Regions from separate parts of the Mesorhizobium sp. M0676 genome, predicted to be linked through region 1. Evidence: riboswitches for the same ligand, from Rfam matches in the RefSeq annotation. Region 1 holds a riboswitch; the other holds the start of a gene.
What was found. A riboswitch is a leader RNA that binds a small molecule or an ion and turns the genes downstream of it on or off. The one in region 1 is predicted to bind S-adenosylmethionine.
Positions count from the first base shown of each region.

Region 2: linked by a shared signal. The riboswitch ahead of metX (homoserine O-acetyltransferase MetX) and the one ahead of NKI35_RS08855 (O-succinylhomoserine sulfhydrylase) in region 1 are both predicted to bind S-adenosylmethionine.

Region 1 is NZ_JAMYPU010000006.1:166,709-181,237, forward strand. Features, by position in the region: gene araD1 (AraD1 family protein) at 1-432, shown strand, start outside; gene NKI35_RS08845 (ABC transporter substrate-binding protein) at 608-1,378, opposite strand; gene NKI35_RS08850 (2'-deoxycytidine 5'-triphosphate deaminase) at 1,480-2,574, opposite strand; SAM riboswitch at 2,715-2,792, shown strand; gene NKI35_RS08855 (O-succinylhomoserine sulfhydrylase) at 2,850-4,040, shown strand; gene NKI35_RS08860 (ceramide glucosyltransferase) at 4,052-5,203, opposite strand; gene apaG (Co2+/Mg2+ efflux facilitator ApaG/CorD) at 5,425-5,817, shown strand; gene NKI35_RS08870 (Hsp33 family molecular chaperone) at 5,859-6,890, opposite strand; gene argF (ornithine carbamoyltransferase) at 6,999-7,910, opposite strand; gene NKI35_RS08880 (aspartate aminotransferase family protein) at 7,929-9,128, opposite strand; gene NKI35_RS08885 (GcrA family cell cycle regulator) at 9,486-10,004, shown strand; partial or broken gene NKI35_RS08890 (magnesium and cobalt transport protein CorA) at 10,137-11,143, opposite strand; gene phoU (phosphate signaling complex protein PhoU) at 11,238-11,960, opposite strand; gene NKI35_RS08900 (ATP-binding protein) at 12,076-13,341, opposite strand; gene ppk2 (polyphosphate kinase 2) at 13,444-14,349, shown strand.
Region 2 is NZ_JAMYPU010000001.1:26,057-40,585, reverse strand. Features, by position in the region: gene NKI35_RS00210 (DUF2125 domain-containing protein) at 91-1,089, shown strand; gene NKI35_RS00205 (sugar kinase) at 1,214-2,137, shown strand; gene NKI35_RS00200 (prephenate/arogenate dehydrogenase family protein) at 2,145-3,080, opposite strand; gene hisC (histidinol-phosphate transaminase) at 3,085-4,194, opposite strand; SAM riboswitch at 4,321-4,398, shown strand; gene metX (homoserine O-acetyltransferase MetX) at 4,460-5,629, shown strand; gene metW (methionine biosynthesis protein MetW) at 5,626-6,240, shown strand; gene NKI35_RS00180 (DUF1330 domain-containing protein) at 6,248-6,568, opposite strand; gene NKI35_RS00175 (glycosyltransferase family 2 protein) at 6,817-7,752, shown strand; gene NKI35_RS00170 (DUF1194 domain-containing protein) at 7,804-8,592, opposite strand; gene NKI35_RS00165 (ABC transporter ATP-binding protein/permease) at 8,657-10,477, opposite strand; gene NKI35_RS00160 (class I SAM-dependent methyltransferase) at 10,615-11,397, opposite strand; gene gloB (hydroxyacylglutathione hydrolase) at 11,516-12,283, shown strand; gene NKI35_RS00150 (cupin domain-containing protein) at 12,304-12,735, shown strand; gene NKI35_RS00145 (lysoplasmalogenase family protein) at 12,732-13,406, opposite strand; gene yddG (aromatic amino acid exporter YddG) at 13,403-14,290, opposite strand; gene NKI35_RS00135 (DUF3108 domain-containing protein) at 14,335-14,529, opposite strand, start outside.

The sequences.
Region 1 (14,529 bases):
TTCACGCTGTCGAACGAGTTTTCCGATCATGTTACCGAGCGGGTGAACTATCTGTTCCTGGCACATTCCAAACTGCGCAACGCCTCGTTCGGGCCGGAAATCCTGATCGGCGACCTGCCGGCCGACGTCAGGGGCTCATCGCGAATCTATCGCGACAGCAATTTGCTGTGGGAAAAGCCGTTCCTGTCGGGCGAAGCGAACATGTCGCACACAATCGCCAATCTCGAACATCATCACTTCAAATATTCGGCCTTCCGCCAGCCGGGCGACGTGCATGTGCACATGTTCGGCACGGCGACGCTGTCCTTTGCCGACGGCATCAAGACTCAGGCCGGCGACGTGTTCGAGATCGAGGCCGGGGATTTCGGCCTGCCGCTGCGCAACCCGCTGGAGATTGAGCAGCCGGTGAAGGTGGCGGTGAAGGCGCTTTGAGAGCGTAATCTCCCCCCTTGAGGGGGAGATGTCGCCGAAGGCGACAGAGGGGGTCGTTGCGCGTGGAGCGCTAAAGTCTTCCGCGGCTGAGAGGCGCTGGCATTCTATGCGCAGCGACCCCCTCTGGCCTGCCGGCCATCTCCCCCTCAAGGGGGGAGATTTGGCAGTTCCAACCTCAATAAATATCGAAATCGAAATACTTGGCCTGGATCTTCTTGTAAGTGCCGTCGGCGACGATGGCGTCTATCGCCGCATTCAGCTTGTCGCGCAGCGCCGTGTCTTCCAGGCGGACAGCGATGCCGGCTTGGGTCTCGGTGCCCTTGACGTCGCCGACAAGCTTGCAGCAGCCTTCGCTCGCCTTCTTCAGCCAGTCCATCAGCACGAACTTGTCGGAGATGACGGCATCGAGACGGCCGTTCTGCAGGTCGGTGATCGCCTCTTCCTGGGTGGGGTAGAGTTTCGCCTCGGCGCCGGCCTTGCCATAGGCGTCCTGCGCATAGTCGGCCTGGGTGGTCGAGGCCTGCGCGCCCACCGTCTTGCCGGCAAGGGCTGCCGGTTCGGTGGAAGTGAGGTCGCTGTCCTTCGGCGCCACCAGTGCCAGCGGCGTCGTGTAGTATTTGTTGGTGAAGGCGACCTGTTTCTTGCGCTCCTCGGTGATGCTCATCGAGGCGATGATGGCGTCGAACTTTTTCGCCTGCAGCGCCGGGATGATGCCGTCCCAGTCCTGGGTGACGATCTCGCACTCGACCTTCATCTGCGCACATAGCGCATTGGCAATGTCGATGTCGAAGCCCTCGATCTTGCCGTCCGCGGTGATGGTGTTGAAGGGCGGATAGGCGCCCTCGGTGCCGATCTTCAATTTCTCCTGCGCCTCAGCCAGCGAGCCGGCCGATATCACCAGCATGGCAGCGCCCGCTGCCGATATGATCCATCTTGAAATCTGCATTTTGGTTCCCCTTGCGCGCCGTTCTCTTGCCGGCCACCGAAAGGCAGCCAAGCATGGTGAGGCAGCGCAGGCAAGTATTTTGCCTGACGGTGATCGAAGGCTCAGCCGGCGGGGCGGAAATGCTTGGAGAGCTTGAGGCCTTGCGCCTGGTAATTCGAGCCGAGATCGGTGCCGTAAAGCGCCTGCGGCCGCTTCAGCATGTGTTCGTAGACCAGCCGGCCGACGATCTGGCCGTGGTCGAGGATGAACGGCACTTCGTGGCTGCGCACTTCGAGCACCGCCCGGCTGCCGGTGCCGCCTGAGGCCGAATGGCCGAAGCCCGGATCGAAGAAGCCGGCATAGTGAACACGGAATTCGCCAACCAGCGGATCGAAGGGCGTCATCTCGGCGGCGTAGAGCGGCGGCACGTGCACGGCTTCGCGGCTGACCAGGATGTAGAACTCGTCCGGGTCGAGCACCAGTTCGCCGGCGCCGCTCTTGTAGAGCGGCTCCCAGAAATCGACGGCATCCTGGGCGGCGCGCTTGTCGACATCGACCAAGCCGGTGTGATGCTTGCCGCGATAGCCGACCAGGCCGTTCTGGTCGCCGTCAAGATCGATCGACAGCGCAATGCCGCCGCCGGAAATGTTGGGCGGCTCGGTCGCCACCAGCATCTCGGCGCGGTGCAATTCGTTCAGTTCTGCCTCCGACAACAGCGCGTTGCCAGTGCGAAAGCGGATCTGCGACAGCCTCGATCCGGCGCGTACGACGATCGGGAAGGTGCGTGGACTGACTTCGAGATAAAGCGGCCCGTGATAGCCGGGGGCGATCTTGTCGAACTCATGGCCGCGATCGGTCATCACCCGGGTGAAGATGTCGAGCCGGCCGGTCGAGCTTTTCGGGTTGGCCGAGGCCGACACGTTTGCGGGCAGCGCCAGGCTTTCGAGCAGCGGCACGATGTAGACGCAGCCGGTTTCCAGCACCGCGCCCTCGGCGAGACTGAATTCGTGCAATTTCAGCCGGTGAAGCTTGTCGGCCACCAGATGATCGGGACCCGGCAGGAAGGAGGCGCGCACGCGAAAAGCCTTGTCGCCGAGCCTGAGATCGAGGCTCGCCGGCTGCACCTGGTCGACATCGAGCGCGCGCGGCGACTTCAGCGCGCCGGACTGAAACAGCGCGGAAATGTCCTGATCGGGAAGAATGCCTGTCTGCCGCAAAAGGCTGGCTCCGCTCCAAGGTCGGTCTCTTTGTGGCAGGTTCTTGCCGCAAAACCGCTGGATATTATTGCGGAACCTGCCTGGTACAAACCTCTTAATGAAGCCGGCAATTGACGCAAGCGCAGGTGAGGTCTAAAGGGTCGTTATCCCGTGGTGATTTGGCCGGTCGGCTTGCAGCCACGTTAAACAAGTCGCTAAAGGACCGTCGGGCCGCAAGGCCATATGGACCGGTTGCGACTTTCGCGGCCGGTTTTTTTGTGTCTGGAACAAAAGCGATGAGCACCAAGAAGCGTAACTGGAAACCTCAGACCGCACTCGTGCACGGGGGAACGCTGCGTTCCCAGTTCGGCGAGACGTCGGAAGCGATGTACCTCACCCAAGGCTATGTCTACGAGACGGCGCAGGCTGCCGAGGCCCGTTTCAAGGGCGAGGAGCCGGGCTTCATCTATTCGCGCTATGCCAACCCTACTGTCGACATGTTCGAAAAGCGCATGTGCGCGCTGGAGGGTGCCGAAGATGCGCGCGCCACGGCGTCCGGCATGGCGGCGGTGTCGGCAGCGCTCCTGTGCAGCGCCAAAGCCGGCGACCATATCGTTGCGGCGCGCGCGCTGTTCGGCTCCTGCCGCTGGGTGGTGGAGACGCTGGCGCCGAAATACGGCATCGAGGCAACGCTGGTCGACGGCACCGACATCGCCAACTGGGAAAAGGCGGTGCGGCCGAACACGAAACTGTTCTTCCTGGAAAGCCCGACCAATCCGACGCTGGAAGTGGTCGACATCGCAGCGGTGGCGGCGCTCGCCACCTCGATCGGCGCCAGGCTGATCGTCGACAATGTCTTTGCCACGCCCTTGCAGCAGAAGCCCTTGCAGCTCGGCGCCCATATCGTCGTCTACTCCGCGACCAAGCACATTGACGGCCAGGGACGCTGTCTCGGCGGCATCATCCTGTCCGACAAGAAATGGATCGACGAGAATTTGCACGACTATTTCCGCCACACCGGCCCGAGCCTGTCGCCGTTCAACGCCTGGACGCTGCTCAAGGGCCTGGAGACGCTGCCGGTTCGGGTGCGCCAGCAGACGGAAAGCGCGGCCAAGATCGCGGATTTCCTGGCAGGACGGCCGGAAATCGCCCGCGTCATCTATCCCGGCCGCGCCGACCACCCGCAGGCCGACATCGTCAAGAAGCAGATGACGGGCGGATCGACGCTGATCTGCCTCGACGTCAAGGGCGGCAAGCAGGCGGCCTTCGCCTTGCAGAACGCGCTCGACATCGTGCTGATCTCCAACAATCTCGGCGACGCCAAGAGCCTGATCACCCATCCGGCGACCACCACGCACAAGAACCTCAGCGACGAAGCTCGCGCCGAGCTTGGCATCGGGCCGGGAACGCTCAGGCTGTCGGTCGGTCTTGAGGATACGGACGATCTGCTGGAGGACGTTGCGCAGGCGCTGAAGGCCGCCGGATAGGCCGCGAGGCGTCACGCTCCCGACGAAACCTCTTCCAGTTCGGCCGTCTTGGTGCCGATGGTCATGATGTTGCCGCGCCAGTCGACGGCGCCGCTCAGCCAGCCGCGCGCCCAGATGGCGGGAAGCATCATGTCGCGCACCATCATCGCCGGGACCATGCGCAGCGACAGGTGCCAGCCCTTGGCCGCGGCCAGCGCGCATTCGGGAATGTAGGCCGCCGTCAGCACGGCCAACACCGTGGCCGGCAGGCTGATGCCGGCACTTGCGGCCGCCACCAGCGCCAACGCCAACGGCACGGCGACGCCGGTCAGGATCTCGGGTGCGAAAAACAGCGGGAAAGTGACGCGGCGCAACCGCGCCCAGCGCGCCTGGCGCGACCAGATGTCGGCAAGTCGGCGCTGCCCCAGTGGTTGCTCGAAAGGCGAGGCAACGAGATTGACGTGCAGGCCCAGTCCGTTGACCAGCTTGGTTGCAGCAGCATCCTCGGCGATCTCGGCGGCCAGCGCGCGGATACCGCCATTGGTATCGAGCATCGGCTTGTTCCACAGCATGCTCTTGCCCTGGGCAAAGCCGAGACCGAGCGCCTCGCCGGCATATTGCCAGCGCGCCTGCAGCGTGTTGAGGAACGCGCATTCGACCTCGGCCCAAAAGCCATCCGGCCGAGAGCCGATCGGCGTCGAGCAGATAAGCCCGGTATTGGTCCGCCAGGCCGCCATCAGGTGCTGGACGTAATCCCTTGGCATCAGCACGTTGGAATCCGCCAGAATAACCCAATGATAGCGCGCCGCTTCCCAGCCCTTGACGCAGTTGTTGAGCTTCGGGTTGCTGCTGACGCGGTCGTCGCCGATCAGCAGCCGGGCCGGCACGTTGGGAAACAGGACGATCGCCCTGTTTATCAGTTTGACGACGGGATCGTCGGCGTGAGCGACGCAGAAGATCAGTTCGTAGCGCGGCCAGTCGAGCGAGAAGGCTCGCTGCAGCGTCTCTTGTGTGAACGGCTCCACGCCGCGCGACGGCACGACGATCGAGACCGGTGGCTGCTCGCCGGACGGCGGAGGGATAAGGCGACGCGCTTGCAGTTTCGACGAAGCAAGCAGGATGCTGGCGAGATTGGAAAGAAGCAAAGCGGAGGAAGCGAAGGCGGCTGTGAGAGCTAGTTCCATCGAGATCTGGTCACTCCGGAAAGGCCGCTCGCGGCTGCTTTGTCAGTCGACAGATGGGCCTTGAGTCGCCGGCAAGGTTTGCGCACACCAACATTGTCATGTGTCACTTAAATGACATTGTTTGTCGGCACTGCGCTTTGAGGCTGGCAGGACATGCCGCTCTGCGCGTATCAAACCGCATGGCGCGACAAATGTTCCCTGCTGCGCAACCGGAGCAGCCCATGTACCGCGCCGTCACGCGCAACATCGAAGTGCAGGTCAGACCGTTCTACCTGGAGGACCGCTCGGACCCGGCGGAGAACCGTTATGTCTGGGGCTACCAGGTGACGATCGACAACCAGTCGGACGATTTCGTGCAGCTTATGGCGCGTTACTGGCACATCACCGACGGCAGCGGCCGGGTCGAGGAAGTGCGCGGCGCCGGCGTGGTCGGCGACCAGCCTGAGCTCAATCCCGGCGACAGCTATCAATACACGTCAGGCTGCCCGCTCTCGACGCCCTCCGGTTTCATGGTCGGCCACTACACCATGCGCAACAAAAAGGGCGAGACGTTCGACGTCGCTATTCCCGCGTTTTCGCTGGATCTGCCGGGGACCCGACGGACGGTGAATTAGGGGTTTTCTCCCCGTCACTATACGGGGAGAAGGAAGAGATGCTACTGAGTTGCAAACTCCGCCGGGTCGAAGTCGTACTGCTTCGAGCAGAACTCGCAGGCGACGTGGATGCCGCCATCTTCGGTGCTGTCCTTGATCTCCTGCGCGGAAAACCCCTCGAGGATGCCGCGTATCTTGTCCCTTGAGCAGGAACATTGGTCGGCGACCGGCACGCCGCCGAAGACGCGCACGCCATGTTCGTGGAACAGCCTGTAGAGCAGCCGCTCGGCGCCGATGGTCGGGTCGATCAGCTCGGTCGGCTCGATGGTGCCGAGCAGCGCCACCAGCTCGCGCCACGAATTGTCGGCCGGCTCCTGCGTCACGTCACGCGGATCGCCGTCGCCGCCCGAAATGTCGGGCACGCGCATGCGCTCGGGTGACTGCGGCAGGAACTGCGCCAGGATGCCGCCGGCGCGCCACTGCTCACGAGCGCCGCCGGGACCTGGCGTCAGAAGCTTGGCCACCGACAGCCTGAGGTCGGTCGGGATCTGCTCCGACTGGCGGAAATAGGTGCGCGCGGCGTCCTCCAGCGTCTCGCCGTCGAGCTGGACGATGCCCTGATAGCGCTGCGTGTGCGCGCCCTGGTCGATGGTCAGCGCCAAAACGCCGCTGCCCAGCAGCGTCTGCTGCGAGGTCTGGCCTGCGGCCACCAGGGCCTCCAGCCGGTCGGCGTCGAAACGCGCATAGGCGCGCAATGCCGAAGGCGTGGAGAAATCCGCGACCAGCATGTCGACCGGGCCGTCGGTGCGGGTCTGCAGGATGAACTTGCCTTCGAATTTGAGCGAGGTGCCGAGCAGCACCGTCAGCACACAGGCTTCCGCCAGCAGGCGGGCGACCGGCTCGGGATAGTCGTGACGGTTGAGGATGGCGTCGAGCATCGGCCCGAGTTGCACGGTGCGGCCGCGCACGTCGAGCGGGCCGACCTCGAAGGGTACGACATGATCGTCGCCGGCATAGCCGAACTCGCCGAGTTTGGGGTGATGTTCAGTCACTTGATGCGTTTCCAACATGACAAAGCTCCAGGGCGCGGCCATGCGGCCCGGAGGGGTGCATGCGTCCAAACGCGCTTGATTTGCGTGATGGGGCGCAAATAGGCATCGCGCCGCCCCGGATCAAGCGCTTGGAGATCAAGCGCCTGGAGATCAAGCGCCCAGACACCAGGCCAAAACCGCCTTCTGGGCGTGGAGCCGGTTCTCGGCTTCGTCGAAGACAACCGAATGCGGACCGTCGATGACCTCGTCGGTGACTTCCTCGCCGCGATGCGCCGGCAGGCAGTGCATGAACAGGGCGTCGGGCTTGGCCCTGGCCATCAGCGCCGCATTGACCTGATAGGGCGAGAAGACATTATGGCCGCGGGCGCGGTGTTCCTGGCCCATCGACACCCAGCAGTCGGTGACGATGCAGTCGGCTTGGTCGACGGCTTCCTCGGGCGAGCGGGTGAAGTGCAGCTTGCCGCCATTGCTCTTCGACCAGTCGATATGCTTTTGCGCCGGCTCGCTGCCTTCCGGCACTGCGACGTTCAGGTTGAAGCGGAACCGCGCCGAAGCTTCGAGCAGCGAATGCAGCACGTTGTTGCCGTCGCCGGTCCAGGCGATGGTCTTGCCGGCAACCGGACCGCGATGCTCCTCGAAGGTCATGATGTCGGCCATCAGCTGACAGGGATGGGTGTCGTCGGTCAGCCCGTTGATGACCGGAATCGTGGCATTCTCGGTCAGCTCGAGCAGCCGCTCATGCGACGTGGTGCGGATCATGATGGCGTCGACATAGCGCGACAGCACCTTGGCGGTGTCGGCAATGGTCTCGGAACGGCCGAGCTGCATTTCGGTGCCGGTCAGCATGATGGTCTCGCCGCCGAGCTGTCGCATGCCGACGTCGAAGGACACGCGCGTGCGCGTCGACGGCTTGTCGAAGATCATGGCCAGCACCTTGCCTTCGAGCGGTTTGGTCCGTTCGCCGGCCTTGAGGCGCGCCTTGCGCACCACCGCATCGTCCAGCATCAGGCGCAGATCGCCTTCGGAAACGGCGGAAAGATCGGTGAAATGGCGAAGGCTCATCGGGAATGGTTCTCGGGATTACTTCGCGGCGGCCGCGGCGATGGCGTCGGTCAGGCCCTTGGCGCCGGCGCGGATGCGATCGAGCGCTTCGCCGATCTCGGCGTCGGTGACGGTCAGCGGCGGCAGCAGACGAATGACGTTGTCGCCGGCCGGCACCGCCAGCAGATGCTGGTCGCGCAGCGCCATGTTGACCTTGGTGTTGGGCATGGCGCATTTCAGGCCAAGCATCAGGCCGCTGCCCCTGATGCCTTCGATGACATCAGGAAATTCGTCGGCGACCGCCGCCAGGCCCTGCTTCATCAGCAATGCCTTGCGCTGGACGTCTTCGAGGAAGCCGTCTTCCAGCACGACGTCGAGCACAGCGTTGCCGACCGCCATGGCCAGCGGATTGCCGCCGAAAGTGGTGCCATGCACGCCTGCCGTCATGCCGACGACAGCGTCGTCGGTGGCGAGGCACGCGCCCATCGGGAAGCCGCCGCCAATGCCCTTGGCAATCGCCATGATGTCGGGCGTCACGCCGGTCCATTCATGCGCGAACAGCTTTCCGGTGCGACCGATACCGCACTGGACCTCATCGAAGATCAGCAGCAGGCCGTGCTGGTCGCAGAGCTGCCGCAGCCGTTTCAAGGATTGCGTCGGCACCGGGCGGATGCCGCCCTCGCCTTGCACCGGTTCGATCAGGATCGCGGCGGTCTCTGGTGTGATCGCCTTCTCGGCGGCGTCGATGTCGTCGAAGCCGACCTGGTCGAAGCCTTCGACCTTGGGCCCAAAACCTTCGAGATATTTGTACTGGCCGCCGGCGGCGATGGTCGCCAGCGTGCGGCCGTGGAAGGCGCCTTCGAAGGTGACGACCCGGAAGCGCTCGGGATGGCCCTTGACGAACTGGTAGCGCCGCGCCGTCTTGATCGCGCATTCGAGCGCCTCGGCGCCGGAATTGGTGAAGAACACCTTGTCGGCGAAGGTGGCGTCAGCCAGCCGCTCGCCGAGCCGGGTCTGCCCCGGGATCTCGTAGAGATTGGAGACGTGCCAGAGCTTGGCCGCCTGTTCGGTCAGGGCCGAGACCAGATGCGGATGGCTGTGGCCCAACGAATTGACCGCGATGCCGCCAGCGAAATCGAGATATCGCTCGCCCTTGTCGGTAACCAGCCAGGTGCCTTCGCCATGATCGAAGGCCAAAGGGGCGCGGGCAAAGGTCTCGTAAAGCGCCGAACCGCTCATTATATGCGTCTCCGGTACCGGAAAAATCAAAAAAGCCGCCAAAGCGGCGGCCTTTGCGGCTTATCGTGTTTTTCGGCCATGAAGTCAACGAAAACGTCGTGCAGAGGCGCGCGGCAAGCTCCGACGAGACGCTGGCTCATAAGCGACCGGGCAAGTTGGGGAAAACCTAAAAAACCGATTCGTGTTGCACCTGGGACTCTTGTCACCGAGTCAACACATGAGGTAATTGTAGTCGGGAAATAACTAGATTTCGTGCGGCGGACCTAATCACCTAATATATGTGGTGTCTGCCCCGGCAAAGATTGCCGGGTCGGGAACGGATTCCGGCTGCCGCACACTTAGCAGGAGCGCGGTCTCATGAACTGGACTGACGAGCGGGTCGAACTTCTCAGGAAACTGTGGTCGGAGGGCTTGAGCGCAAGCCAGATCGCCGCCCAACTCGGCGGGGTCAGCCGCAACGCGGTCATCGGCAAGGTGCACCGGCTGAAGCTGTCGGGCCGCGGACGCTCGACCGCGACGCCGGCGCGTCAGAAGAAGACAACGCAGGGATCTTCGATCCAGAAATCGGTGCCGCGCGCCGCAACCGCGCAGCGCCATGTCACGACTTCGATCGGGGCGAACGCGCTGCAGGCGCAGTTCGACGCCGAGCCAGTGGCGCGCCACTACATCCGCCCGGTCGAAAACGTCGTCGTGCCGATCTCGCGGCATCTGCAGCTCACCGATCTCACCGAGCGCACCTGCAAATGGCCGAATGGCGATCCGCTGTCGGAAGACTTCAACTTCTGCGGCAACGAGGCGGCTGAAACCGGACCTTACTGCAAGTACCACGCAAGGGTGGCGTTCCAGCCGGCTTCAGAGCGGCGCAGGAGCCGGTAGTTAGGAATAGGGATTGGGGACTGGGCAGTAGGGAATGGGGTAGCGCTCGTGAGGCGCTACCTTATTCTGCCTACTGCTTACTGCTTACTGCTTACTGCTTACTGCTTACTGCCTACTGCCTACTGCCTACCATCACAGCCACCCACTCTTCCGAAATCGCCAATACAAAAACGAGCAGATCAGCGCGATCGAGACCAATACGACGGGATAGCCGTATTGCATCTTCAGTTCCGGCATGTCGTCGAAATTCATGCCGTAAATGCCGGCGAGCGCCGTCGGCACCGCCAGGATCGCCGCCCATGAGGCCAGCTTCTTGGTGTTCGCGGTTTCCTGGCTCTGGCCGACCAGCAGGCTGGCTTCGAAAGCGAACGCCAGAACCTCGCGCAGGCTGTCGATCTTTTCCTGCACGGTGCGGATATGGTCGGTGACATCGCGAAACAGCGGATGCATGGCGGTATGGATCTGCGGCAGGTCGGCGCTGGTCAGCCGGCGGCAGACCTCGACCAGCGGCAGCGCCGCATTGCGCAGGCGCAACAGATGCGGCGCAGCATGTAGAGCCGCTCGATGTCGGGACCGGTCATCGGCTTCAGCAGCACCCTGTCCTCGATCGCCTCGACCTCGTCCTCGATCTGCTCGAGCACCGGCATGTAGTTGTCGACGATGAAGTCGAGAATGGCGTAGAGGACGAAATCCTCGCCCTTGGCCAGTGAGTGCGGACAGCTTTCCCAGTGCTGGCGCACGGCGGCGTATGAGGTCGAGGGACCATGCCTGACGCTGACGATATAGCCTGAGCCGACGAACAGATGCGTCTCGCCGAAGGTGACGCGTCCGTCGATCAGCTGTGCAGTGCGGGCAACGATGAACAACGCATCGCCATATTGCTCGATCTTCGGCCGCTGGTGCGGATGTTCGGCGTCTTCGATCGCCAGTTCGTGCAGATGAAATTGCGCCTTGACGCGCAGCAGAAGCTCGCGGTCGGGTTCGAGCAGCCCGATCCAGACGACATGGCCCGACTTCTTGGCCCATTCGCCGGCTTCCTCGATCGGTATGTCGGCGATGCGCTTGCCGGCGGTGTAGACGCTCGACGCGATGATGCCGGACGATGCCGGCGCCGGCTTGAACTCTCGGACATATTCCATCGCAGCCTCCTGAGCGCCTGGCCTTGGCCAGGAACCGAGACGCTAACATCCGGGCAGTTTAGCGCAATATGATTAAGCGTTCGAGGGCGCGCGATCACTTCACCGGCAGCGCCGGCAGGGCAACCTTGTCGGTCTTGTCGCCCTTTGGACGCTCGGCCGGCAACTGCTCGCCGGTGACGATGTAGTAGATCGTCTCGGCAATGTTGGTGGCGTGGTCGCCGATGCGCTCGATGTTCTTGGCGCAAAACAGCAGATGCGTGCACGGCGTGATGTTGCGCGGATCTTCCATCATGTAGGTCAAAAGCTCGCGAAACAGCGAGGTGTACATGGCGTCGATCTGGTCGTCGCGGTCGCGAACGAAGCCTATTTTCTCGACCGAGCGCGAGGCATAGACGTCGAGCACTTCCTTGAGCTGGGTCAAAGCGAGTTCGGCCAGCGCCTCGAGGCCGCGAAACAGGCTGGTCGGCTGGCGGCCATCAATGACGCTGACCACACGCTTGGCGACGTTCTTGGCGAGGTCACCGACCCGTTCGAGGTCGGCCGAAATGCGGATGGCGCCGACGATCTCGCGCAGATCCGTCGCCATGGGCTGGCGCTTGGCGATGATGACGATGGCTTTGTCGTCGATTTCGCGCTGGCCATCGTCAAGCACGATGTCGTCACGAATGACCTTCTGGGCGAGGCCGGGATCGGCATTGACCAGCGCCTGGATCGCCTGCTCGACCATGCGCTCGGCATGGCCGCCCATCGCAGCGATGCGCTTCGCCAGGTATTTCAGCTCTTCGTCATAGGCGCTGACAATGTGTACGGACTGCATGGGCGAAATGCCTTCCTTAAATCTTTGGCCTTTTGAGTCGTTTTCCTCGGCCCTGTGCTGATACGCTAGCCTGATGACAGAAAGAAGAAACAGGCAGTTAGCAGATAGTACCGCCTCAGCCTGCCGGCAAATGGACCGTGAACGCCGCGCCCTTGCCAACTTCCGACTTGATCGAAAGCCGGGCGTTGTGGCGCGTCAGAATATGCTTGACGATGGACAGGCCAAGACCGGTGCCTTTCTGGGTGCGGCTGCTCTCCACGTCGACGCGATAGAAGCGCTCGGTAATGCGCGGTATGTGCTCTTCCGGGATGCCCGGGCCATAGTCCCTGATGGTGACATCGATGCCCGGTTCCGGGCCGGCCTCGCCCCGCGCGATCGACACCGTGACGCGTCCGCCAGGCTGGCCGTATTTGCAGGCGTTTTCCAAGAGATTCTCGAACACCTGGAACAGCTCGTCGCGGTCTCCGGGCACGTCGAGCGGCCCCTCGGCGTAGTCGCGTTCGATGACGACGCCGTTCTCGCTGGCGAGCGGGCCTAGTGAATCGATGACGCTGTCGATGGTCTGGCGCAGATCGACCTGGGTTCCCGGCCTCAGGTAAGGCTTCATTTCAAGCCTCGACAGCGACAGGAGATCGTCGATGAGGCGCGCCATGCGGCCGGTCTGGTTCTGCATGATCTGCAGGAACTGCTCGCGCGCCGCCGGATCGTTGCGGGCCGGGCCGCGCAACGTCTCGATGAAGCCCGAGATTGAAGCAAGCGGGGTGCGCAACTCGTGGCTGGCATTGGCTATGAAGTCAGCGCGCATGCGGTCGATGCGGCGCGTCTCACTCTGGTCCTTGAATACCAGCACATAGAGATCGGTGGCGTGGCCGACCGAGGACGCGCTGACCCGGTAGGCCCGTTCCACCGGCAGCTTCTCGGTGTAGTCGACGGCATCGGAGGCGACGGTTCCCGACAGCACGCCGTCCAGCAAGGCCTGCATTTCCGGCGCGCGGAATTTTAGCGACAGCGACAGGCCGGGCGCGATGCCGCCAAAGGCGGCATAGGCGGCGGCATTGGCGTGGACGATGGTGGCGGTGCGGTCGAAGATGATCAGCGGATCGGCAACGGCAGCCGCAAGATATTCGCCGGAAAGCCGCTGCAGCCCGCTCGCCTCGACCGTGGTAATGGTCTCAGCAGACCGGCTGGCGCCACCGGTTGGCAGAAGCGCGGCGGCCAGCAGCACCGTCAACGCAGCCAGGACGACATAGGCGGAGATACCGGCAAACCCATAAACGGCCATGATGGCGATCGCACCGGCGGCAAGCAGCCATCGGCTGTTCCACAGCCGGCCGGCGACGGCCTGCCCCGTGGTTGTCCGCTCTGCGCCGGTGTCAGCCATTCGTGCTTTCCGTGCTTCTGCGCCGGTCCCGCCGAAACTTCCGCTGGACCGGGTTTGAGGCCCCCCATAGCATGAGTCCGCAAGCTGGAAAGGTTCGTCTCGATGAAAAAAGCCAAGGAAAGTCCCGCCGCAGAGCCGGCAAAGGGGCCGCTGAAGATCAAGGTGGACGGCAAGGAGCGGGAGTTCGACATCGAAAACCCCGAGCTTCCCAGCTGGATCGAGGACCACAAACTGACCGCAGGCGACTACCCCTACGACAAGAAAATGAAGAGCGAGGAGTATGACGAGACGCTGGAGCGGCTGCAGATCGAACTGGTCAAGGCGCAGGCCTGGCTGCAGGCGACCGGCAGCAGAGTGATGTCGCTGTTCGAGGGGCGCGATGCCGCCGGCAAGGGCGGCACCATCTCGGTGCTGCGCCAGTATCTCAATCCTCGAACCGCGCGCAACGTGGCGCTGACCAAGCCGACCCCAACCGAAGTCGGGCAATGGTACTACCAGCGCTACGTCGCCCATTTCCCGACATCGGGCGAATTCGTCACCTTCGACCGGTCCTGGTACAACCGCGGCGGCGTCGAGCCGGTGATGGGCTTCTGCACACCGGAACAGCATGCAAAATTCCTCGACGAGACGCCGCATTTCGAGCGGATGATCTCCAATGAGGGCATCTATTTCTTCAAATTCTGGCTCAACATCGGCCGCGAGACCCAGCTCGAACGGTTTCACGACCGCCGCTGGTCGCCGCTGAAGAACTGGAAGTTCTCGCCGATCGATATTGCCGGCATCACCAAATGGGACGACTACACCAAGGCGCGCGACCAGATGGTCGAGCGCACGCACAAACAGTTCGCGCCCTGGATCATCGTGCGGGCCAATGACAAGCGACGCTCGCGGCTGGCCGTCATGCGGCGCATCCTGTTGTCACTGCCCTATGATGGGCGCGATCTCGACGCCATCGGCAAGGAAGATAAGAAGATCGTCGGCGAAGGGCCGTCGTTTCTCGAGAAGTAGAGACTGGCCTCGATAGGCAGAGGCTGAAATTACAGAGCCCACCCCCACACGGAGGTGGGCTCTGTGGCCATTGTCTAAAGCGCATCGCATTTGAACGGATTCACGCGACGCGCTTTAGGTCTTTGTTTCATGCATGTGTTCTCTCAAAACCGGGGCCACTTTGAGCGACATGCATTAAAG
Region 2 (14,529 bases), on a different contig from region 1:
CGCATCGGAATCGGTGCTCTTCTGTTCTTTTTGCTTGTTGCGTAAGCCACAGTCCACCCGCAACACGCCCGCGTTAATGAAAGCCGCAGCATGACGTCAAGTGACGAGCGTCCGTCGAAGTTTCGCCGCCGGCTGATGTGGCTCGCTGCCTTGGTCATTATGCTGTTCGGCGTCTACAGCGCGGTCTGGTTCTATGTCGCCGGTCGCGTCAGCAGCGAAGCCGACAAGGCGGTGGCCTCGCTCAAGGACAAAGGCATCGAGGCCGGCTGCGCCAACCTCACCGTCAGCGGCTACCCCCTGAGTTTTGCCATCTCCTGTGACAATCTGGCTTACGAGGACGACGCCAGGAACGTTGCCGCCTCGGCAGGCAGCTTCAACTTCGTTGCAGAGCTCATCCGGCCTTTGTCGCCTGCCGCCGAGTTGCGTGGGCCGCTGCGCACCTCGGTGCCGGGGATGGCGCCGCTATGGATCGATTGGGACAATCTGCAGGCCAATGCCAAGCTCTCCTGGCCCTTGCCACGCAGCATTTCGCTGCAGGCCGAGAGCTTGTCCGGCCAGACCGATCCGGCCGACGACACCGACCCGGTTTCACTGTTCAGCGCCGGAACGGCGGCGGGCGAGTTGCGGCCGGACGGTCAGGACCTTGGCTATACCGGAAGCTTCACCGATCTTGAGATCGACGCCGACGCGATCGGCGGGCGCGTGCTGCCGCCGCTCGACGGCAGCGGCGACGCGACGCTGAAGAACGGCGTCGCGCTGATGAAGACGCAGGCCAGGAGCCTGCGCGGCCAGGCGGTCGGCATCCACAAGCTCGATCTGTCGTCGGGAACCGCGCGCATCACCGTCTCCGGCCCGGTGTCGGTCGACGCCAACGGCCAGGTCAATGCCGACCTGACGATCAAGCTGCAGGATCCCAAAGCCGTGGCGGCAATCCTCGCCACCGCAATCCCCGAGCAGAAGAGCCAGATCGAGCAAGGCTTTGCCGGTCTGGCGCTGCTCGGCAACGAACCGTCGATGCCGCTCAAGGTGGTGAAGGGCAAGGTCTCGCTCGGCTTCATTCCGCTGGGCAAGATCAAGCCGCTCGATTAGAGCAATTCCAGGAAAAGTGTGAGCAGTTTTCCGTCCGGAATTGCGTTAAAACAAAGAGATAGAGCATGATCGCAAAGAGCGGCAACGGCTTTTGGGGAGAGATCATGCTCGAGCAAGCCGACGCATGAACCGACCGGTGAAACTGCTGAGCGTTGGCGCGCTGACGCTGGATACCATCCTGCGCGTCGAAACCCTGCCCACGCATCAGGGCAAGTTCATCGCCTCGGACGGCATCCAGATCGCCTCGGGCATGGCGACAAGTGCTGCCTGCGCCGCCCGCCGTCTCGGCGCCGAGGTGTTCCTGTGGGCAAGTGCAGGTGACGATGCCGTCGGCGACCAATTGCTGGCCGGCATCGAGGCCGAGGGCGTCGATTGCGACTTTGTCCGCCGCGTCGAAGGCGCCCGCTCGGCGCTGGCCGCGATCCTGGTCGACGCTCATGGCGAGCGCATCATCGTGCCCTTCTACGACCCAAAGGCGCAGGCCGACCCCGAGGCGGTGCCTGTCGCCGATCTTTCCGGCTTCGATGCCGTGCTGGTCGATGTGCGCTGGCCGGGCGCCGCCGCTCTTGCCTTGACCGCCGCGCGCGACGCCGGTTGCCCGGCAATCCTCGACGCCGACACGGCGCCGCTGGAGGTGCTGGAGCGTCTGTTGCCGCTGGCGTCGCACATCGTCGCTTCGGAGACGGCTGCACGCATCGTCTGCGGCCACGCGCTGAATCCCGAAACCGCCTGCGCCGACCTCGCCAGCCGCACAGACGCCTTTGTCGCGGTGACCGGCGGCGCCGCGGGAAGCTGGTGGCATGACCGGTCCGCCGGATGCGTGCGCCACATCGCGGCGCCGAAGATCAAGGCGGTCGACACGCTTGCCGCCGGCGACGTGTTTCACGGTGCCTTTGCCGTCGGGCTTGCCGAAGCCATGCCTATCGAGCAGGCCTTGCGCTTTGCCAGCGCGGCGGCCGCGCTCAAATGCCAGCGCTTCGGCGGCCGGCTGGGCGCGCCGGACCGGGCCGAGACAATGGCCATGGTCGCGGCGACCTGGCCCGTCTGAAACAGATTTAACTTTTCACCGGGTGCTCGACCGCCTGCCGGCCGAAATCCGGCGCGTCGATATCCTGGCCGGCCTCGATGATCGAACGGCGAACGGCCCGGGTGCGGGTGAACAGGTCGAACAGCTTGTCGCCGTCGCCCCAGCGGATCGCCCGCTGCAGCGAGGCGAGGTCCTCCGAAAAGCGCGCCAGCATTTCCAGGATGGCATCCTTGTTGTGCAGGCACACGTCGCGCCACATGGTCGGGTCGGAGGCGGCCAGACGGGTGAAGTCGCGGAAACCGGAAGCCGAATATTTGATCACTTCCGACTTGGTCACCGATTCCAGATCGTCAGCGGTGCCGACGATGTTGTAGGCGATGATGTGCGGCAGATGCGAGACGATGGCCAGCGTCATGTCATGATGCTGCGGGTCCATCGTGTCGATGTTGGAGCCGCAGCGCCGCCAGAATTCCGACAGCTTTTCCAGCGCGGCCGGATCGGTTCCCGGCAGCGGCGTGAAGATGCACCAGCGGTTTTCGAACAGCTCGGCGAAACCCGCATCCGGGCCCGATTTCTCCGTACCTGCCAGCGGGTGCCCCGGAATAAAGTGCACGCCGTCCGGTACATAGGGCTGCATTTGCGCAATGACCGAGGCCTTGGTCGAACCGACATCGGTGAGGATGGCGCCCTTTTTCAGCGCCGGCGCGATCTCTTGCGCCACCTCGCCCGACGATCCCACTGGCACCGAGACGATGATCAGGTCGGCATTGCGGACCGCTTCCCTGGCGTCGGTGGTGTAGCTCTCGCCAAGACCGAGCTCCTTCGCCCGCGCCAGCGTGGTCGGGCTGCGCGTCGCGATGGCGACATGGCGGGCCAGGCCCTCGCGGCGGATGATGCGGGCCAGCGACGAGCCAATCAGGCCGATGCCGACCAGCGCGATCTTTTCAAACATCGGTGAAGTCATTGTTTCAGCTTTTCAGGAATGTCGTGAGGGCATCGATGACGCCGCGATTGGCTTCTTCGGTGCCGACGCTCATGCGCAGCGCATTGGGAAAGCCATAGCCGGTAACGCGCCGCAATATATAGCCGCGCTGGGTGAGGTAGTCGTCCGCCGCCTCAGCCGAATGCTTCTTGTCGTCGGGAAAGTGGATGAGGACGAAATTGCCGACGCTGGGCGTCACGCGCAGCCCAAGCTTCGTCAGTTCTTCATTCAACCAGGTAAGCCAGGTCTCGTTGTGCAACGAACTGCGCTCGACATGGGCGCGGTCGCGGATGGCGGCAATGCCGGCCTCGATCGCTGTTGCGTTAACGTTGAAAGGGCCGCGAACACGGTTGATGGCATCGACGATGTGCAGTGGGCCATACATCCAGCCGATGCGCGCGCCGCCAAGGCCGAGCTTGGAGAAGGTGCGGGTCATGACCACATTCTGCGCGCTGCCCGCCAGCTCGATACCTGCCTCATAGTCATTGCGCCTGACGTACTCGGCATAGGCCGCGTCCAGCACCAGAAGCACGTTGCCCGGGAGCGCGGAATGCAGGCGGCGGACCTCCTGGAACGGCAGATAGGTGCCGGTCGGGTTGTTGGGATTGGCGAGGAAGATGATTTTGGTCCGCGGCGTCACCGCGGCCAGGATCGCGTCGACGTCGGCGCGCTCCTCGGTTTCCTTCACAGCAACCGGCTTGGCCCCCGCCGACTGAATGTAGATCTTGTAGACCATGAAGGCATGTTCGGTAAAAATCGCCTCATCGCCTGGCGCAAGATAGGTCTGCGCCAGCAGGCCAAGTATCTCGTCGGAACCGTTGGAGCAGATGATGTTTGCCGGGTTGAGGCCGTGCACCTCGGCGATCGCCTCGCGCAGCCGGCGGGCGGTGCCGTCGGGATAGACATCGAGCTTGGCAGCCACTTCGCGCGCGGCCTCGATCGCCTTCGGCGACGGGCCGAGCGGGTTCTCGTTCGACGACAATTTATGGACCTTGGCGACGCCGGCCGGTGCCGTGCTCTTGCCCGGCACATAGGCGTCGATGTCCATAATGCCCGCGCGGGGAGTCGGCCGTGCCTTGTCCGCTGTCTTGTCCATGTCGCAAATCCATCGAGAATGCCTCCGTCCGGAGGCCGCAGCGGAAATACAAGCCGTAGCCGCGAATGTCGAGAGGCGGGCAATAGCTGGCCGTTGACGCCGGGCCGCACGAGTTCTAGAAGAACGCAACAGTTCCGTGGTGATTTGGCCGGTCGGCTTGCAGCCACGTTAAACAACTCGCTAAAGGGCCGTTTGCGTGACGTAACCGGCTTTGCGATCGCATTGCCGGTTTTTTTATTGCCTGACGGCGGGCAAGGAGAGTCACATGGCCGCGCTCCGCGCTACAAAAACCAACAACGAGGCCGACAGCCCGTCGAGCCCGGTGTTGCGTTTTGGCCCTGACAAGCCGCTGAAGCTCGACGCCGGCACGCTTTTGTCGCCGTTCCAGATCGCCTACCAGACCTATGGCACCCTCAACGATGCCCGCACCAACGCCATCCTGGTCTGCCACGCGCTGACCGGCGACCAGCATGTCGCCAACACCAATCCGGTGACCGGAAAGCCCGGCTGGTGGGAAGTGCTGATCGGTCCCGGCAAGATCATCGACACCAACCGCTTCTTCGTCATCTGCTCCAACGTCATCGGCGGCTGCCTCGGCTCCACCGGTCCGGCCTCGACCAATCCCGCCACCGGCAAGCCCTACGGCCTCGACCTGCCAATCATCACCATCCGCGACATGGTGCGGGCGCAATTGATGCTGGTCGACCATTTCGGCATCGAGAAGCTGTTTTGCGTGCTCGGCGGCTCGATGGGCGGCATGCAGGTGCTGGAATGGGCATCGTGCTATTCCGAGCGCGTCTTCTCGGCCCTGCCGATCGCCACAGGCGCACGCCATTCCTCGCAGAACATCGCCTTCCACGAGGTCGGCCGGCAGGCCGTCATGGCCGATCCGGACTGGCATGGCGGCAAATATTTCGAGCACGGCAAGCGCCCGGAAAAGGGGCTCGCCGTGGCGCGCATGGCCGCCCACATCACCTATCTGTCGGAAGCCGCCCTGCATCGGAAATTCGGCCGCAATCTGCAGGACCGCGAAGCGCTGACCTTCGGTTTCGACGCCGACTTCCAGATCGAAAGCTATCTGCGCCACCAGGGCATGACATTCGTCGACCGCTTCGACGCCAACTCCTACCTCTACATGACCCGTTCGATGGATTATTTCGACCTCGCCGCCGACCATGGCGGCCGGTTGGCCGATGCCTTTGCCGGGACCAAGACCCGCTTCTGCCTGGTGTCCTTCACCTCGGACTGGCTGTTCCCGACCGAGGAGAGCCGCTCGATCGTGCATGCGCTTAACGCCGCCGGCGCCTCCGTCTCCTTCGTCGAGATCGACACCGACCGCGGCCATGATGCCTTCCTGCTCGATGAACCCGAACTGTTTGCCGCCATCAAGGGCTTCATCGGCTCGGCGGCCCGCGCAAGGGGGCTCGCCTCATGAGCGTCAATGGCAGCCAGCGCGTCGACCTCGAAGTCGTGGCCAACCTGATACCGCCGCAGTCGCGGGTGCTCGATGTCGGCTCCGGCGACGGCCTGCTGCTCGAACTCCTGCAGGAGACCAAGCAGGTCGACGGCCGCGGGCTGGAGCTGTCACAGCGCGGCGTCAATGAATGCGTGGCGCGCGGTCTCTCGGTCATCCAGGGCGATGCCGATACCGACCTCGAATTCTATCCGGACAAGGGTTTTGACTTCGTCGTCCTGTCACAGACGCTGCAGGCGACCCGCAACCCGAAGCTGGTGCTCGACGAGCTGCTGCGAATCGGCAACCGCGCCATCGTCTCCTTCCCCAATTTCGGCCACTGGCGGGTGCGGCTGTCGCTGTTCGTCAAGGGCCGGATGCCGGTGACCGCGGACCTGCCCTATTCCTGGTACGACACGCCCAACATCCATTTCTGCACCATCCGCGACTTCGTCAATCTGGTCGAGGAACTCGGCGCCTCGGTCGAGAAAGCCACCGCGCTCGACGGCAACGGCCAGAAGATCGGCCTGTCGATGCCATGGTGGTTCTGGAATTTCTTCGGCCAGCAAGCGGTGTTCTTGCTGAAGCGGTAGTTTGCCCCTATTCCAGCACGTCCGTCGCCTTGTGCGGGTGCTGAACGCCATTGGCGATGATCACATCGGCGTGGGAGTTGTCGGTGCGCAAGGCCAGAATCTCGCGATAGGCTGATGAATCGTACCAGCCCCACGCATGCGCCCTGTCCGGAAACTCGATGACGATCAGATGCCCGGGCCATTCGTTTTCGACCACGTCCATGTCGCCGCCGTGGACAAGGAAGCGGCCGCCGAACGGCTCCAATGTGGCGTCGATCCTCTGCAGATACTCGACAATCTGCGGGCCCATTGTGACTTGACGCATATGGGCGACGGCGTAGGCGGCCATGGCTGAACTCCCTGTGAGATCGAAGCCCGACGACCGGCTTCGTTGGCGCAATCTGCAGACATGATGGCCATCGGTCGATTACGTCTGGGGTAATCGGCCGGCTTACCGGCGTCCTGGCTCAACAGTTTGTGATGACATTGCCGCTGGTTTTTTGTAGCGTCGAATCGAATGCCATCCCGGGGTAAGGCTTGGACGGCGACCATCAAAACCTCCGGCCTCCAGGCATTTCGGGGCACAATCGAAGCAACATGTCCAAGGCAACCGACCTCGCTCCGCTGATCTCGGTGATCACACCGACGCACAATCGCCGCAGCAAGGTGGTGCGCGCCGTGGAGAGCGTGCTGGCGCAGAATTTTCCCCGGTTCGAACACATTGTCGTCGATGACGGCTCGACCGACGGTACGGCAGCCGCACTTGCCGAAATCCGCGATCCACGGCTGATCTATGTTGGCTCGAAATGGCGCGGCGCCAATGCCGCCCGCAATGCCGGCATCGAGCGGGCGCAGGCGCCGGTGGTGACATTCCTCGATTCCGACGACGTCTATTTGCCGGATCGCCTGGCGCGGACGCTGGAGCAGTTCGACAACAATCCCTCGCTCGAAGTGCTGATCAGTTCCTTCGTGTCGCTGAAGGGCAATCGCCGCACGAACTGCGTCAACCGCGAGGCGCTGCTGAGCCGCGACTCGCTGGAGCGGGCCCTTGTCGCGCAGACCATCTTCATTGCCGGGTCGGCAATCACCGCCCGGCGCGAGTCGCTGCTGGCCATCGGCGGCTACGATAGTGACGTCACGCGCATGCAGGATCGCGAATTGTTGCTGCGCTTTGCCCGTCGCAGCGGCGCGCAGCTGTCCGAAGTGATCGACTGGAAAAAGTACAACTCGGAGAATTCGATCTCCGGTCGCCGGGACGGCTATGTCGAAGCCTATGCGAGCTTGATCGACAAGCACCCCTATATCGCCGACCGCTACCCCTACATTCCGCCTTACATGATCGCCCGGCAGCTCATCGCCGATGCACTCAAGGGCAGGGTTTCGCAGGCGTTCTCCGGCTATATGGCCAACCGGTCGTCGAAGGCGCTTGGCTATTCGCTGCCGCAGCTGTTGCGTGGCTATGTCGGCGGCCGGCGCTGGCGCCGCGATCTCTATGCCGAATTTCGCGACAAATACGGTGCACGGCCGGCCTGAAGTTTGCCGACAAGCCGCGCAGCGGCTTTCCCCTCCGAACTGCCTCAAACCTCATTTGTCGAGTTCCGGCAGATATGGGTCGGAATATAGCCGCCGGTCGCGTTCGCCCTGCAGGCAGTCCATGGGTGCGGCGGCATCGATCGGGACCACGGTCGCATCGGCGATGCCGCTCACCTCCAGGATCAACTTGCGGCGTATGGCGGTGGCGAATTCCGAGGCCGCATAGATCGGCAACACGAAGGAGCCGGGCCCACCGGTGACGCAGTCGTCATAATACTGGTCGAGATGGCTGAAGGTCGGCGACGGGCTGATCAGGATCGGCAGGCCGTTGATGACAATACCCTTGGCTACAGCGGCATCGCGTGTCGTGGCGACGGGCGGCCCGGTGTTGTTGGGACCGTCGCCGGAAATGTCGATGACGCTGCGTGGCGCATCGAACCCCGTGCCCTCGAACAGCCCGGCGCCGAAGGCAAGCGCACCGGAAATCGAGGTGCCGCGAAAGCTGCGGAACGGCCGCGCTTCTATTCTGTCGGCGAAGGCGCTGGCGCTCTCTGCGCTGTCGATCACCTGCCAGGCGATGACGCCATCCTCGCGCACGACGCCCGCCCATTCGAAATAGGCAAGCGCGATGCGCCCGGTGGTTCCCGAGCGCACGGCCTTGATGAAATCGGGATGCCTGAGCGCCTCGACATAGCCCGCGCGCTGCAGCGCGAACTCCCTCTCGTCCATCGACTGTGAGATGTCGACGGCCAGCACCAGTTCGACATCCACGGCAACGGCCGGGGCAGCCACGGGCGTGGTGCAGGCAAGGCAGGCAAGCAGGCTGAGCGCATCGAGCATGGCCGCACCACGGACGTTTCGACCCGTGAATCTTCGCCGCGATCGCGGCGAAATAAAGCCCCTTCTACTTCTTTCGCCGCACGGCCGCTTTCGGCGGCGGGTCGATGGCGCCGGTCCTGACTCGGGCGGGTTTCAGTGGCGCAGCACCCGTATCCTTCACGATGTTCAATGCGCGTGGAAAGAAATGACCATTGTGCAGTCCGCGCCCGATGTTGAGGATCGCGGTTTCCGGCAGGCGTTTCTCCAGCATGGACAGTACCCTTCGCAGCGAAGGACCATCGAACGCGTCCATCGCTTCGTCGATGATCACCCATTTCGGCTGCCGCAAGGCCAGCCTGGCGAAGGCCAGCGACCGCTGTTCGTCATCGTTGAGTTCACGCTCCCAGCGTGCGGAACGGTCGAGCGAGGATGACAGCCGCTCGAGGCCGACCTCGGCCAGCACCGCCCCAAAATCAGCATCGCCAGCCGGCGCCGAGCCATTCGGATGCAGCACTTCGCGTAACGTGCCGGCAGGAAAATACGGAACACGCGGCACGAAAATCGGCGTTTCTCCGGCCGGCAAGCCGATCCGCCCGCTGCCCCAGGGCCAAAGGCCGGCAATGGCGCGGAAGAACAATGTCTTGCCGGCGCCTGGGTCGCCGGTGATCATGACGCGCTCACCGGGATGGATCTCGACATGGCTGTCTGAAAGTTTGGTGCAGCCCTCCGGCGAGGCCACTTGGAGCTTCTCGAAGGTCAGGCTGCCATTGGCGTTATCGCCGAATTCGATGCGCTTTTCCTTGTCGTGCAGCACATCGGTTTCATCGAGCGCAATGCGGAAGTCGGCAACGCGCATCAGCGTGGCGCGCCAGTCGGCGATGCCGCCGATATTGTTGATGAACCAGCGCAGCGACGAGTGCACCTGGTTGAAGGCGCCGACCGCCATCATCAACCCGCCAAAGCTGATATCGCCTGAAAAATAGACCGGCGATGCCACAAGGATCGGCGCCACCACGGTGATCCAGCCATAGGTATCGGTCACCCAGGACAGGTTGATCTGCGCTTTGTAGATGTTTCGCATCGCGCCCAGCACCGTGCCAAGGTCGATTTCGAGCCGTCTCTTGGCATCGGCTTCGCCGTGATAGAGCGCGATGGCGTCGACATTCTCGTTGACGCGCACCATCCCGGAACGCAGCTCGGCCTCGCGGGTGTAGCGGTCGCTGTTGAGGCGGATCAGCGGCCGCCCGACCAGCCAGCTCAGCCAGGAGGCGATGCCGGCATAGAGGAACGCGGCCCAGACCATGTAGCCCGGTATCGCCAGCGACCAGCCGTTGATGTGGAAGACGAAGCCCGACGAGAGTTGCCAAAGCACGCCGACGAACGACACCAGCAGGATGAAGGATTGCAGCAGGCCGACGCCGAGGTCCGTCGACAGATCGGACAGATGCGCAGCATCCTGCTGCATGCGCTGGTCGGGATTGACGCCGATGGCGCCGGCATTGGCGAGCCGGAAGGCCCGCGCCGGCCGCATCCATTGGTCGATCAGGTCGAGCGTCAGCGCCTCGCGCAGCTTCAGCCGGATCATCTGGTTGAGCCAGGTCTGAGCGATGTTGAGCAGCAGCAGCGTGCCGGCAATCACGGCAAAGATCATCAGCTGATGCAGGAAGGCCGCCATGTCGCGACGCGCCAGCGCATCGTAGAAAGGCTGGTTCCAGCGGTTGAGCAGAACCTGGCCGATCGACGTCGCGACGATGACCGCCATAATGCCGACCGACGTCCAGACCAGCCACTTGCGCACCGGTGAGCCTATCAGCGCCCGTTTTATCGTCGCCACCTGATCGCGCAGGCTGCTGGCTTCGACGGTTACCGGCTGAGCGGTGGCGGACTTGTCCGGTTGATCAGCCATGCACGAGGTCCTTGCGTTCAGAAGCGTTGCTGAAACCAGATGGAGAGACTTGAAGGCATCCGCCGCTCAAACGGACCGCGAATGCATCTGCGACAGATAGGTGGGAAAAACCCACGCAACACCAGTTTTCATGATGATCACGAAGGTGTCACCTGACGCGTCGTCGATGTCACCCCTTCCGCCCGGCGGCCAAGCCGGGTGGCGCCGTGCGGCGACAGCACCGGCACGAAGACACGGCGCGAAGCGCGCTGCGCGACCGGCACGCCCTGATAGAGCCGCTTCTGCGCCTCGACCACGATGACGCCGGAAAAGATCGGCCAGAACCGCCGGCCGGCGCGCTCCAGCACATTGTGGAACCGCATCATGAAGCGCCGCGGCGATGGCGGGAAGAACAGCGCGTCGGACCAGGCAGCCGGTGTGAAATTCGCCTCGCGCAGCAATTCTGTCAGCTGGCCGCGCGAGAACGGCCGGCCGCTGCCGAACGGCGTGTGCTCGAACCTTGCCCAGACACCGCGCCGGTTGGGCACGACGATGACGACGCGCCCTGCCGGCGACAGCACCCGCCAGATCTCGTTCAGCGTCTCGCGCGGGTTTTCGACATGTTCGAGCGAATGCACGAGCAGCATGCGGTCGATGCAGGAATCGACCAGCGGCAGTTCCTCGTCGAAGACCAGCGCCGTCGCCGTCGGTCCGTTCGCCGGCCAGACGACGGCCCCTTGCGTGGCAGGCATGAAGGCAAACACCCGCTCGGCATCGGTGCCAAACCGCTCCAGCCACGGCAGAGTGTAGCCGAGCCCGACCAGCCGCTCGTTGGGCACTGTTGCCCATATCGACGACAGCGCCATGGTGATCGAGCGTTCTGCCAGGCGGCCGAGCGTGGTCGAATAGAAGGAGCGGAGATCGACGATATCGGAATGCATGCGCGGGACGGTAGCTGCGATGCCGCCCAAGTTCAACAAAGCCGCCACGTTCTGCAAAGCTAGAGTGACATCGGGGGCCAAGCGCCCTATGTCTGCGCCAACAGATGGAGAGATGCCAATGCCCGTCGAAGTCGAACAGTTCATGTGCCGCAGCGACAATTTCGGTGTGCTGGTGCATGACCCGAAAAGCGGCGAGACCGCCATTATCGACGCTCCCGAAGAAGCGCCGATCATTGCCGCTATCGAGCGTACCGGCTGGAAGCCGACGATGATCCTGACCACCCACCACCATGTCGACCATGTCGAGGCCAATCTGGCACTGAAGGAGCGCTTCAAGCTGCGCATCGTCGGACCGGAGGCTGAAAGGGAAAAGATCCCCGGCATCGACGAGACCGTCGGGCAAGGCTCGGTCGTCCATCTCGGCGGCGAGCGGATCGATGTCATCGCCACGCCCGGCCACACTGCGGGCCATGTCTCCTATCATTTTCCGGCCTCGAAAGTGGCGTTCACCGCCGACACTTTGTTCGCGCTCGGCTGCGGCCGGCTGTTCGAATGCAAGCCGCCGGTGATGTATGAGTCGCTGAAGAAGCTCGCCGCACTCCCGGCGGACACAGTCATCTATTGCGGCCATGAGTATACGCTTTCGAACGCCCGCTTTGCGTTGACCGTCGACCCGACCAATTCGGCGCTCAGGGAACGCGCCGCCAAGATCGAGACCCTGCGCGCCGACAACAAGGCGACGCTGCCGACCACGATCGGCGAGGAATTGTCGACCAATCCGTTCCTGCGCTGGCACGACCCGGCGATCCGCAAGCATCTCGGTATGGAGGAGGCCTCCGACGCCGAAGTGTTCGCGGAAATCCGCAAGCGCAAGGACAATTTCTGAGCATCGTTCCGGGATCAGCCATGACCAGCGCCGCTGAAATCATCGCCATGCTTGGCCTCAAGCCGCATCCGGAAGGCGGCTGGTATGCCGAGACCTTTCGCGACGGCGCCGGTGGCGCGCGTGGCCATTCGACGGCGATCTATTTCCTCCTTGAACAGGACCAGATTTCGGCCTGGCACCGGGTCAAGGACGCGGCCGAGGTCTGGCATTTCCATGCCGGGGCGCCGCTGGCGCTGTCGATGTGCGAGGAAGGCAGTCCAAAGGTTAACCAGGTGATCGAGCAGGTGCTCGGCATTGAACTTGCGGCGGGCGAGCGGCCGCAGATCGTAGTGCCGGCCGGCTGGTGGCAATCAGCGCGCAGCCTCGGCGAATGGACGTTGGTCGGCTGCACCGTGGCGCCGGGCTTCGACTTCGCCGCGTTTGAAATGGCCGAGCCGGGCTGGCAGCCTTAGGCCAGAAGAAAACCAAGAGTTATGCAGAGCTGGGCGGCATAGTACAGCACCCAGACCGCATAACGGATGCCGGCGCGATAGGGTGCTATTGCCGGAACCAGGAATTTCTCCGCGGCAAGCAGCCCGTCCGATGCCATGAACATAACAGCGCCGCCGATGACCCACGGATTGTCGAGCGTCAACGCCGAGATGCCCATCGCCAGAATGGCCGCGATATAGACGGCGATCGGCACCCGCAGGCCGGGACTGACACGGCGCCAGAGCGCCGCCAGCATGACGACTGCGAAGGCCGCCATGGCAAGCGCGATGGCGCCGCGCCATGTCTCGGTGCTGAGCACATCCAGCCCGCCGCCGCCGCGCAGGAAGAGCGGCACATAGAGGACATGCGCCGCAAGGAAGCTGGCCAGCCCGCCGAGGAAGGCCTTTTCGCCGTCACGCGACAGGAAGGCGTCGCCGACGGCGCTGAGCGCCAGCGCCGCGACGAGCAACAGCTGCCCACCTTGCATGAAGGCCAGCGCCGCAAGCATGGCCACGGCCAGCGTCTTTGCCGCCGAGCGGGCCAGCGTCGGCCGCATATCCAGGGTGAAGGCGTAGATCACCGCTGCCACCAGCGAAAAAATCAATGTGGCGTTGGCATTGGCGTCGATGCCGCCGGCAAACGGCATCGTCATGCGCTTGCTCTACCCGTCGCCGGCTTCCGCACGAACAGCGATTTCGCCGCCAGCGCCGCGCCGCCGGTGATCAGTACGCAGGCCGCCAGGATACGCAGCGACGGCTCGGCAACGCCCGCCGCGATCAGCACCAATGTCGACAGCAGTGGCGCCGCATAGCTTGCCGCGCCGAGCACCTGGATGTTGCCTCGTTTGACGCCGATATCCCAGGCGTAGAAGGCGGCACCCACCGGCATCAACCCCAAACCAACCACCGCCAGCCACTGGCCGGGGCCATCGGGCAGCACCGTCTTTTCCAGCAGAAGATGGCAGATGAGGGACAGGGCTGCCGTGGCGGCGCAGAACCAGGTGACGATCGAGGTCGGCACCGCCGGAAAGCGCCGCGACAGCAGCGAATAGGACGACCACAGTAGCGCACAGACGGCCGCCATCGCATAGCCGAAGGTGTAGCGAGCATCGAAGGCGAGGCCGCCACCCTTGGTGACGATCAGCACGGTCCCGGCGAGCCCGAGCAGCGCGCCGACGACGTGGTTCCAGGCCAGCTTCTCGCCCGGCATCAGCGCTGATCCCAGCACGATCAGCAGCGGCCACAGATAGGCGATCAGGCTTGCCTCCACCGCCGGCGCGTTGCGCAGCGCGGTGAAATAGAAGAAATGGTAGCCGAACAGTCCGGCAATGCCGATCACCCAGACCTGGCGTGGGATCTTCAGGCTTTTATCGGTCGCCGGCATGAACAGCCGGGCAACCAGCCCGACCGCGGTGCCGATGGTGAAGGTGATGGCCGAGAGCAAGAATGGCGGCACGGCGCCCGACGCATCGGTGAGCAACGCCAGCAGCGCCCACATGGCGACCGCCGAGAAACCGATCAGTGTTGCGCGCCCCATGCCCGTCTCCGGCGACGCGCCCCATTCTATTCGGGTGGGCGCGTCTATTCAGTTGCTTCGAACCGCCCCGCGCTGACAGTCAAGGTGCCGATCTGCGTCCCGACCGTGGCGTGGATCGGCGCATATATGCCGGTTTGGCCGAGCGGTGCAAACGTCACCATCATCTGGCTCTTCTTCTTCAGGTAATTCAGCGCCTTGCGGCCCTTGCGGTAGCCTGCCACCGGCTCGAAGCTCATCTT